Microlunatus soli: one gene and its partner. The protein of the gene in region 2 interacts with the protein of the main gene of each other region in a pairwise test. Links are inferred from orthologs where the notes say so. Each region holds a gene or a part of one and is shown on either strand. Other genes may lie near its edges.

Region 1 (3,229 bases), 520 kb from region 2 along the record:
GACATGGCCGACGACGTACGCAGGATCATGTGTTTCGGGGATTCCCTGACCTGGGGCTGGGTGCCGGTGCCGGGTGGGGCGCCGAGCGAGCGCTACTCCCCCGACGTCCGCTGGACCGGTGTGCTGAGCCGCGAACTCGGCGCCGACACCGTGATCATCGAGGAAGGACTGAGCGGGCGGACCGTCGCCGGTGATCACACCGACGACCGACTGGCCGCCGCCGACTATCTGCCGGCTGCGCTGGCCAGTCAACTGCCGCTCGATCTGGTGATCATGATGCTCGGCACCAACGACACCAAGGCCTTCTTGCATCGGGAGCCGATCGACATCGCCGCGGCGATGTCGATCCTGGTCGGCCAGATACAGGGCTCGACCGGCGGTGTCGGCACCGAGTATCCGGCACCGAAGCTGCTGCTGGTGGCGCCACCGCCGCTGACCGAGATCCCGCATCCGTGGTTCGAGGCGATCTGGGTCGGCGGCCGGCAGAAGACCGAGGCGCTGTCCGGTCTGTACGCGGCGCTCGCCGACTTCACCGGCGTCCATTTCTTCGACGCCGGCAGTGTGATCAGCACCGACGGCGTCGACGGGATCCACTTCACCGAGCAGAACAATCGCGATCTCGGAGTTGCCCTCGCTCCGGTGGTCCGGGAGTTGCTGTCCGGAGGTTGAGTTCGGCCGTTCGACAGGCTCCGGGACCTTCGACAGGCCCAGGGAGCTAGGCGACGCGGTCGTCGTCGGGGACGCTGAGTTCGGCCTGCAGGTTGTAGTTGGCGATGTACCAGTGCCCGAGCGGGTGCCGGTCCAGGATCACCCAGGCGCAATTGCGCAGCCCACCGAGGGCGGTGTGGTCGATGCCGAGGAATTCGGCGATGCCGACCCGCCCGGCCAAGCCGTGCATGGTGGCGACCACCACCGCCTCGTCGTCGGCCCGCTCGACGATCTCACTGAACGCTGCCGCGACTCGTGCCGCGACCTCACTGGTCAGCTCGCCGGTCGGTGAGCGCCGGACGTCCAAGCCCTTGGCCACCGCCTCGACCGATTCGGGGTCAACCTCGCGGGCCTGGTCGACGGTCAGCCCTTCCCAGCTGCCGACGTGGATCTCCCGGAGCCGTTGATCATGGACCACCGTGAGGCCGGTCTCGGCAGCCAGGGCCTGCGCGGTGGCCGCGGCTCGAGACAGGTCGCTGGCGACGATCGCGGTCGGCTCCAGGTCCTTGATCATCTTCGCCGCAGCGGCGGCCTGCCGCTGACCGAGTTCGTCCAGCGGGATGTCGGCCTGCCCCTGGTAGCGGCCGGTCGCGTTCCATTCGGTCCGGCCATGCCGCCAGACGATCAGCCGGCGGGCGGTCACTGCTGCTCCTCGAGATCGAGATCGATCTCCGGGCAGTCGTGCCAGATCCGTTCCAGGGCATAGAAGGTGCGTTCCTCGACATGCTGCACGTGCACCACGACATCGAGGTAGTCCAGCAGCACCCAGCGCAGTTCGCGGTCACCTTCGCGGCGGACCGGTTTGGCGTCCAGGTCGCGGAGCCGCTCCTCGATTCCGTCGACGATCGCGCCGACCTGCCGTTCGTTGGTCGCACTGACGACCAGGAAGACGTCGGTGATCGCCAGTTGGTCCGACACGTCGTAGGCGACGATGTTGGCGCCGAGCTTGTCCGAGGCCGCTGCCGCGGCCGCCTTGGCCAGTTCGATGGCGCGTTCGGTGGCAGTCAGAGTATTCCCCCTCGTTCGGTGCCCGATGCTCGTTCGATGTCGGGTAGGCGATTGGCCGGCAGACCAGAGCCGCCACCGGCCGGCGCCGTCTGATGGCCGGCATGGTCGGGCTCGTCGTCGTGGTAGAGCCCGCGCTTGGCGATGTACTGGACGATCCCGTCCGGCACCAGATACCAGATCGGGTCACCCTCGGAGACACGATCCCGACAGCCCGTGGACGAGATGGACAGCGCTGGCACCTCCATCAGGGTGAGCCGCCCCTCCGGCACCTGCTCCTTCGGCGGCACGCTCAGCTCGTGCCCCGGCCGGGTGACGCCGACGAAGTGCGCGAGCCCGAAGAGTTCCTCGACGCCGCGCCAGGTGAGGATGGCCGACAGCGCGTCGGCGCCGGTGATGAAGAAGAAGTCGACATCGTCGCCGCGTTCGGTGCGCAGGTCACGCAGCGTGTCCACGGTGTAGGTCGGCCCGGGTCGGTCGATGTCCACCCGGCTGACGGTGAAGCGCGGATTGGACGCCGTGGCGATCACCGTCATCAGGTAACGGTCCTCGGCCTCGGACACTTCGCGGGCGTCCTTCTGCCACGGACGTCCGGTCGGGACGAAGACGACCTCGTCCAGGGCGAACCGTCGAGCCACCTCGCTGGCGGCGACCAGGTGGCCGTGGTGGATCGGGTCGAAGGTGCCACCCATCACCCCGAGGCGATAGCGGTGGCGCGGCGGGCGGTTGCGATCTCGTGCCAGCCCTGCGGTGCGTTCGGTCACGTATGTACGGCGATGGTGCGCCGAGCCCGAGGGCTCAGCTGTGCGGCCGGCCCTTCCCGATCGAGAGGACGACGGCCAACATCGCCAGCAGGCAGAGGAAGGCGATCAGTCCGAAGATGATGGGGTGGACTGGCAGTTCGGTCTCCATCGCGGCGATCTGCAGCGCGATGGGGGTGGTGAGGGCCGAGCCGAGCGTCATAGCTGGACAGCCTACCGTCCCGTACCGAGGACTTCGCGCAGGCGTCGGTCGAGCAGCCGTTCGGCCCGGTCCCGCGGCATCCGGTCCGGCTCGGTGACCAGGGCCGCCGCCAACCCGTCCAGCAGGCCCAGCAGGTCGGCGGCCATGTCCTGGCGCCAGTTCGGTTCGCTGTCCGGCCGACACTGCCGCAGCAGTTCGGCGATCAGTGCTTCGATGTCCCGCCAGTCCTTGGCGTGCGCTGCGGCCGCCTGCTCGTCGACGGCGGCCCGGGCCAGCCGCTGCAGCCAGATCACCGTCCCAGGGCGCCGTTCCTCCCCGGCGCCGAGCAACTCGGTGAGGACCGCGCGCAGCAGCAGCTCCGGATCCTGCTGGCCCTCGGCGTTGCACTGCAGGCGAGCGGTGAACTGGTCAGAGACCCGGTCCATCGCGGCCGCCAGCATCGCCGACTTCGTCGGGAAATGGTGTTGCACCGCGCCGATCGACACCCCGGCAGCGGTGGCGACCCGCCGGACGCTGACGCCCTCGAACCCGTCGGCCAGCATCAGCTCGACGA
Region 2 (3,242 bases):
GGCGTCGCCGACGGCTTCATCCGGAGCCGTCGCTGGAGCCGGGTCAGGTCCTGGGCCAGAGGGACCAGCGGTGCCGAGTCGGGCACCCGGCCGAGCTCTTCGCCGACGACCAGCGTCCGGTCGATCAGTTGGAGCGGGATCGCGGAGCCGCCACACAGCACCGCCTGGCTGGCGTGGGTCAGTTCCGCGAGACCGACCGACGGTCGGCCACGGATGGCGGCCAGCGCATCGGCCAGCCGGACGGCGTCGACGACGGTGGCCGGAGCCGCGTCGAGTCCTTGATCACGCAGCGTCCGGGCCACCCGGGTGAGCCAGCTCGGGACCACCTCCTCGGCACGTCCGGATTCCCAACAGCTGAAGAGATGGGCATACCAGCCGGGTGCGGTGATGCCGGCGCCGTATCCGCTGGAGGTCGCCAGTCGGCCGGCCGTCCAGGGTGCCCAGGTTGCCGTGACCTTGGTCCGCGGCAGCTTGGTCAGCAGCCGGTTGTCCGAGGTCGCTGTGGGGAAACTGTCCGGCACCAGGACGGGAGCATGATAGGCGCCGCAGACGACCACCACGGATTCGCGGCCGGCACGTAGCTCGGCGCGGATGATCTTGCGCATCGCGGCTTCCCGGCGCAACGTCTCCGGATCCGGGGACTGCTCGGCGTCCTGCTCCCGAATCACCGCCATCGCCTCGCCGATCAGCGAGAACCGTTGCAGGGTTGAGGATGCGCGGTGCTCGACCGCGTCCTCCCACCAGCGTTCCGGGTCGTCGTATCCCGCCGCGGCGGCCAACCGTCCGATCGGATCCGAGCCAGGGTGTTGCCGACGGTCGGTCATGGCCAGGAAGTTGGTCGCCGGCAGATCGGCGAACCGTACGTCGGCGCTGTTGCCGATCGCCCAGCGCAGCGCGACCCATTCGGGGCTGAAGGACGCAAACGGATAGAACGACGCCCGGTGCGGTTCGTCGGTGACGTAGATCAGCGCCGCGACCGGCGGCACCAGATCGGGATCGGCGGCCAGCGACAGCAGGCCGTCCAGCTCCGGTGGTCCTTCGATGATCACCAGGTCCGGTCGCAACTCGTCCAACGCCTGCAGCACCGAACGCGCCGACCCGGGACCGTGGTGCCTGATCCCCAGTACCTCGACCGTCGCCATCGATGATCAGCTCAGTTCGCGGCAGGCACGGTACAGGTCGGCCCAGTCGTCACGGTCCTTGACCACGGTGTCCAGATACTCCTGCCAGACGATCCTGTCCTGCACCGGATCCTTGATCACGGCGCCGATCAGGCCGGCGGCCACGTCGACCGCGCGGATCCTCCCGTCGCCGAAATGGGCTGCCAGGGCGACACCGTTGGTCATCACCGAGATCGCCTCGGCGGTGGACAGGGTGGCGGTCGGCGACTTGACGGTGGTCCGTCGATCCAGGGTGTGGCCGTCCCGCAGCTCGCGGAAGATCGTCACCACCCGCTCGATCTGCGCGGCGTCGTCCAGTTCGGCCGGGAGCTGCAGCGAGTGTCCGATCGAGACCACGCGCTGGCGGACGATCTGCACCTCCGACTCCAGCGTGTCGGGCAACGGCAGCACCACGGTGTTGAATCGCCGCTTCAGCGCCGAGGAGAGATCGTTGACGCCCTTGTCCCGGCTGTTGGCGGTGGCGATCACGTTGAAGCCCTGCAGAGCCTGGACCTCATCGTCCAGTTCCGGGATCGGCAGCGTCTTCTCCGACAGGATGGAGATCAGCGCATCCTGCACGTCGGCCGGGATCCGGGTCAGCTCCTCGACCCGGGCCAGAGCTCCGGTCTGCATCGCTCGCATCACCGGGCTGGGCACCATGGCGTCCCGGCTCGGCCCCTCGGCAAGCAGTCGGGCGTAGTTCCAGCCGTAGCGCAGGGACTCCTCCGGAGTGCCGGCGGTGCCCTGGACCAGCAGGGTGGAGTCGCCGCTGATCGCGGCGGCGAGATGTTCACTGACCCAGGTCTTGGCCGTACCCGGGACGCCGAGCAGCAGCAGGGCGCGGTCGGTGGCCAGCGAGGCGACCGCGATCTCGATCAGCCGCCGGTCGCCGACGTACTTGGCGCTGATCACGGTGCCGTCGGGGAGTTCGGCGCCGAGCAGATAGCTGGTCACCGCCCAGGGCGAAAGCTGCCAGCGCGGTGGCCGCGGTCGGTCGTCGGTGGCTGCGAGCGCGCTCAGTTCGGCGGCGTAGGCGTCCTCGGCGTGTGCTCGCAGCAGTTCGGGTCCGGTGCCGGCCTCGGTCATCTCAACGCCTCCGTGATCTCGGTGGTCAGGGTCAGGTACTGGGTCAGTCGGCCGGCTGCCTCGCGGGCCGCGAAGTCGCCGGCCCCGGTGGCCAGTTCGGTCAGCCGGCCCAGGGCGGCGGGGTGCAGGCCGTGAGCCATCGGATCGAGCAGCTCCGACAGCCGACCCTTCAACCGGGTCACGGTGTCGATCGCCGCTCGGCTGAAGTCCGGGCCCCATGGTGCCGGCGCGGATTCGATCATGGTCCGGACCTTCGCCCCTGTCGTCAGCCGGGCAACCGCAGCGGCCGCCAACGGGTCCCACTCCTTCAGCGGCAACAGTCGATACAGCTCGGGAATGTCGGCCTGTGGCGCGATCGCCCGCGCCCATCGACGATCGTTCCGGGCCAGCACGGCGGCAACGATGCCGTGCCGGGCGTCGTCGTCGGTGATCATCGCCCAGCTGTGGGCCGGGTCGCGGCCTGTCACGGTGGTCCACACGGTGAGCGGGGCGCCGGCCGCGAGTCGTTCCAGCCAGTAGCCGCGTTCGGAACGCCGGGTCGGGGGTCGGCCGAGCCCGTCCCGGACGCCGACATCGGTCGGAGTGGTCGGCAGATCGATGATCAACCTCTGATCGGACGCCCCGGGCTCGGCCAGCAGCGGGGTCAACCGCTCGGCCATCCGCTGTGCCCGTGCCGATCCGGGAAGTCCGTCCAACAGTCGTGCGGCGGTCGCTCGGACCAGCATCGACCGGTCGTCAAGTCCCTGCTCCAGAAGGGATTCGTCGTCCGGTCCGAGATTGATCCTCAGGCAGTTCAGCAGCGTCGCCCGATCCTGGGCGCCGTCGGTCGGCAGGGTGCAGGCGATCAGGTCCCGGACGGCGGCCGGGTCCCGCTCTCGCAGTCGACGGACGGCCTGGACCCGCTCCGCTGTGCTCTGCCGGGCCCACTGCTGCGGGTCGATCGGGGCGTCCGGATCCTGCAACAACCAGCCCCACTCGGGTTGCAGTCCGCCGAGC

The links.
Region 1: the proteins of BLU38_RS25015 (region 2) and rsfS interact in binary tests that used the Escherichia coli proteins (3 or more experiments, as listed by UniProt). The link is inferred for Microlunatus soli from one-to-one orthologs.

What each region holds. Positions count from the first base shown.
Region 1 is NZ_LT629772.1:4,937,850-4,941,078, reverse strand. Bases 33-3,019 are described here. They hold rsfS (ribosome silencing factor), read right to left. Parts: upstream 1,717-3,019; coding sequence 1,348-1,716; downstream 33-1,347. Other genes in these bases: BLU38_RS22580 (TetR/AcrR family transcriptional regulator), read right to left, coding at 2,688-3,019; BLU38_RS30995 (hypothetical protein), read right to left, coding at 2,512-2,676; nadD (nicotinate-nucleotide adenylyltransferase), read right to left, coding at 1,713-2,477; BLU38_RS22595 (histidine phosphatase family protein), read right to left, coding at 716-1,351; BLU38_RS22600 (SGNH/GDSL hydrolase family protein), read left to right, coding at 33-669. Outside these bases: more of BLU38_RS22600, read left to right, coding at 4-32; more of BLU38_RS22580, read right to left, coding at 3,020-3,229. UniProt on the Escherichia coli protein: Functions as a ribosomal silencing factor. Interacts with ribosomal protein uL14 (rplN), blocking formation of intersubunit bridge B8.
Region 2 is NZ_LT629772.1:5,457,795-5,461,036, forward strand. What follows is about bases 198-3,197. They hold BLU38_RS25015 (ATP-binding protein), read right to left. Parts: upstream 2,247-3,197; coding sequence 1,149-2,246; downstream 198-1,148. Other genes in these bases: BLU38_RS25010 (DUF5682 family protein), read right to left, coding at 198-1,142; BLU38_RS25020 (DUF5691 domain-containing protein), read right to left, coding at 2,243-3,197. In the rest of the region: more of BLU38_RS25010, read right to left, coding at 1-197; more of BLU38_RS25020, read right to left, coding at 3,198-3,242.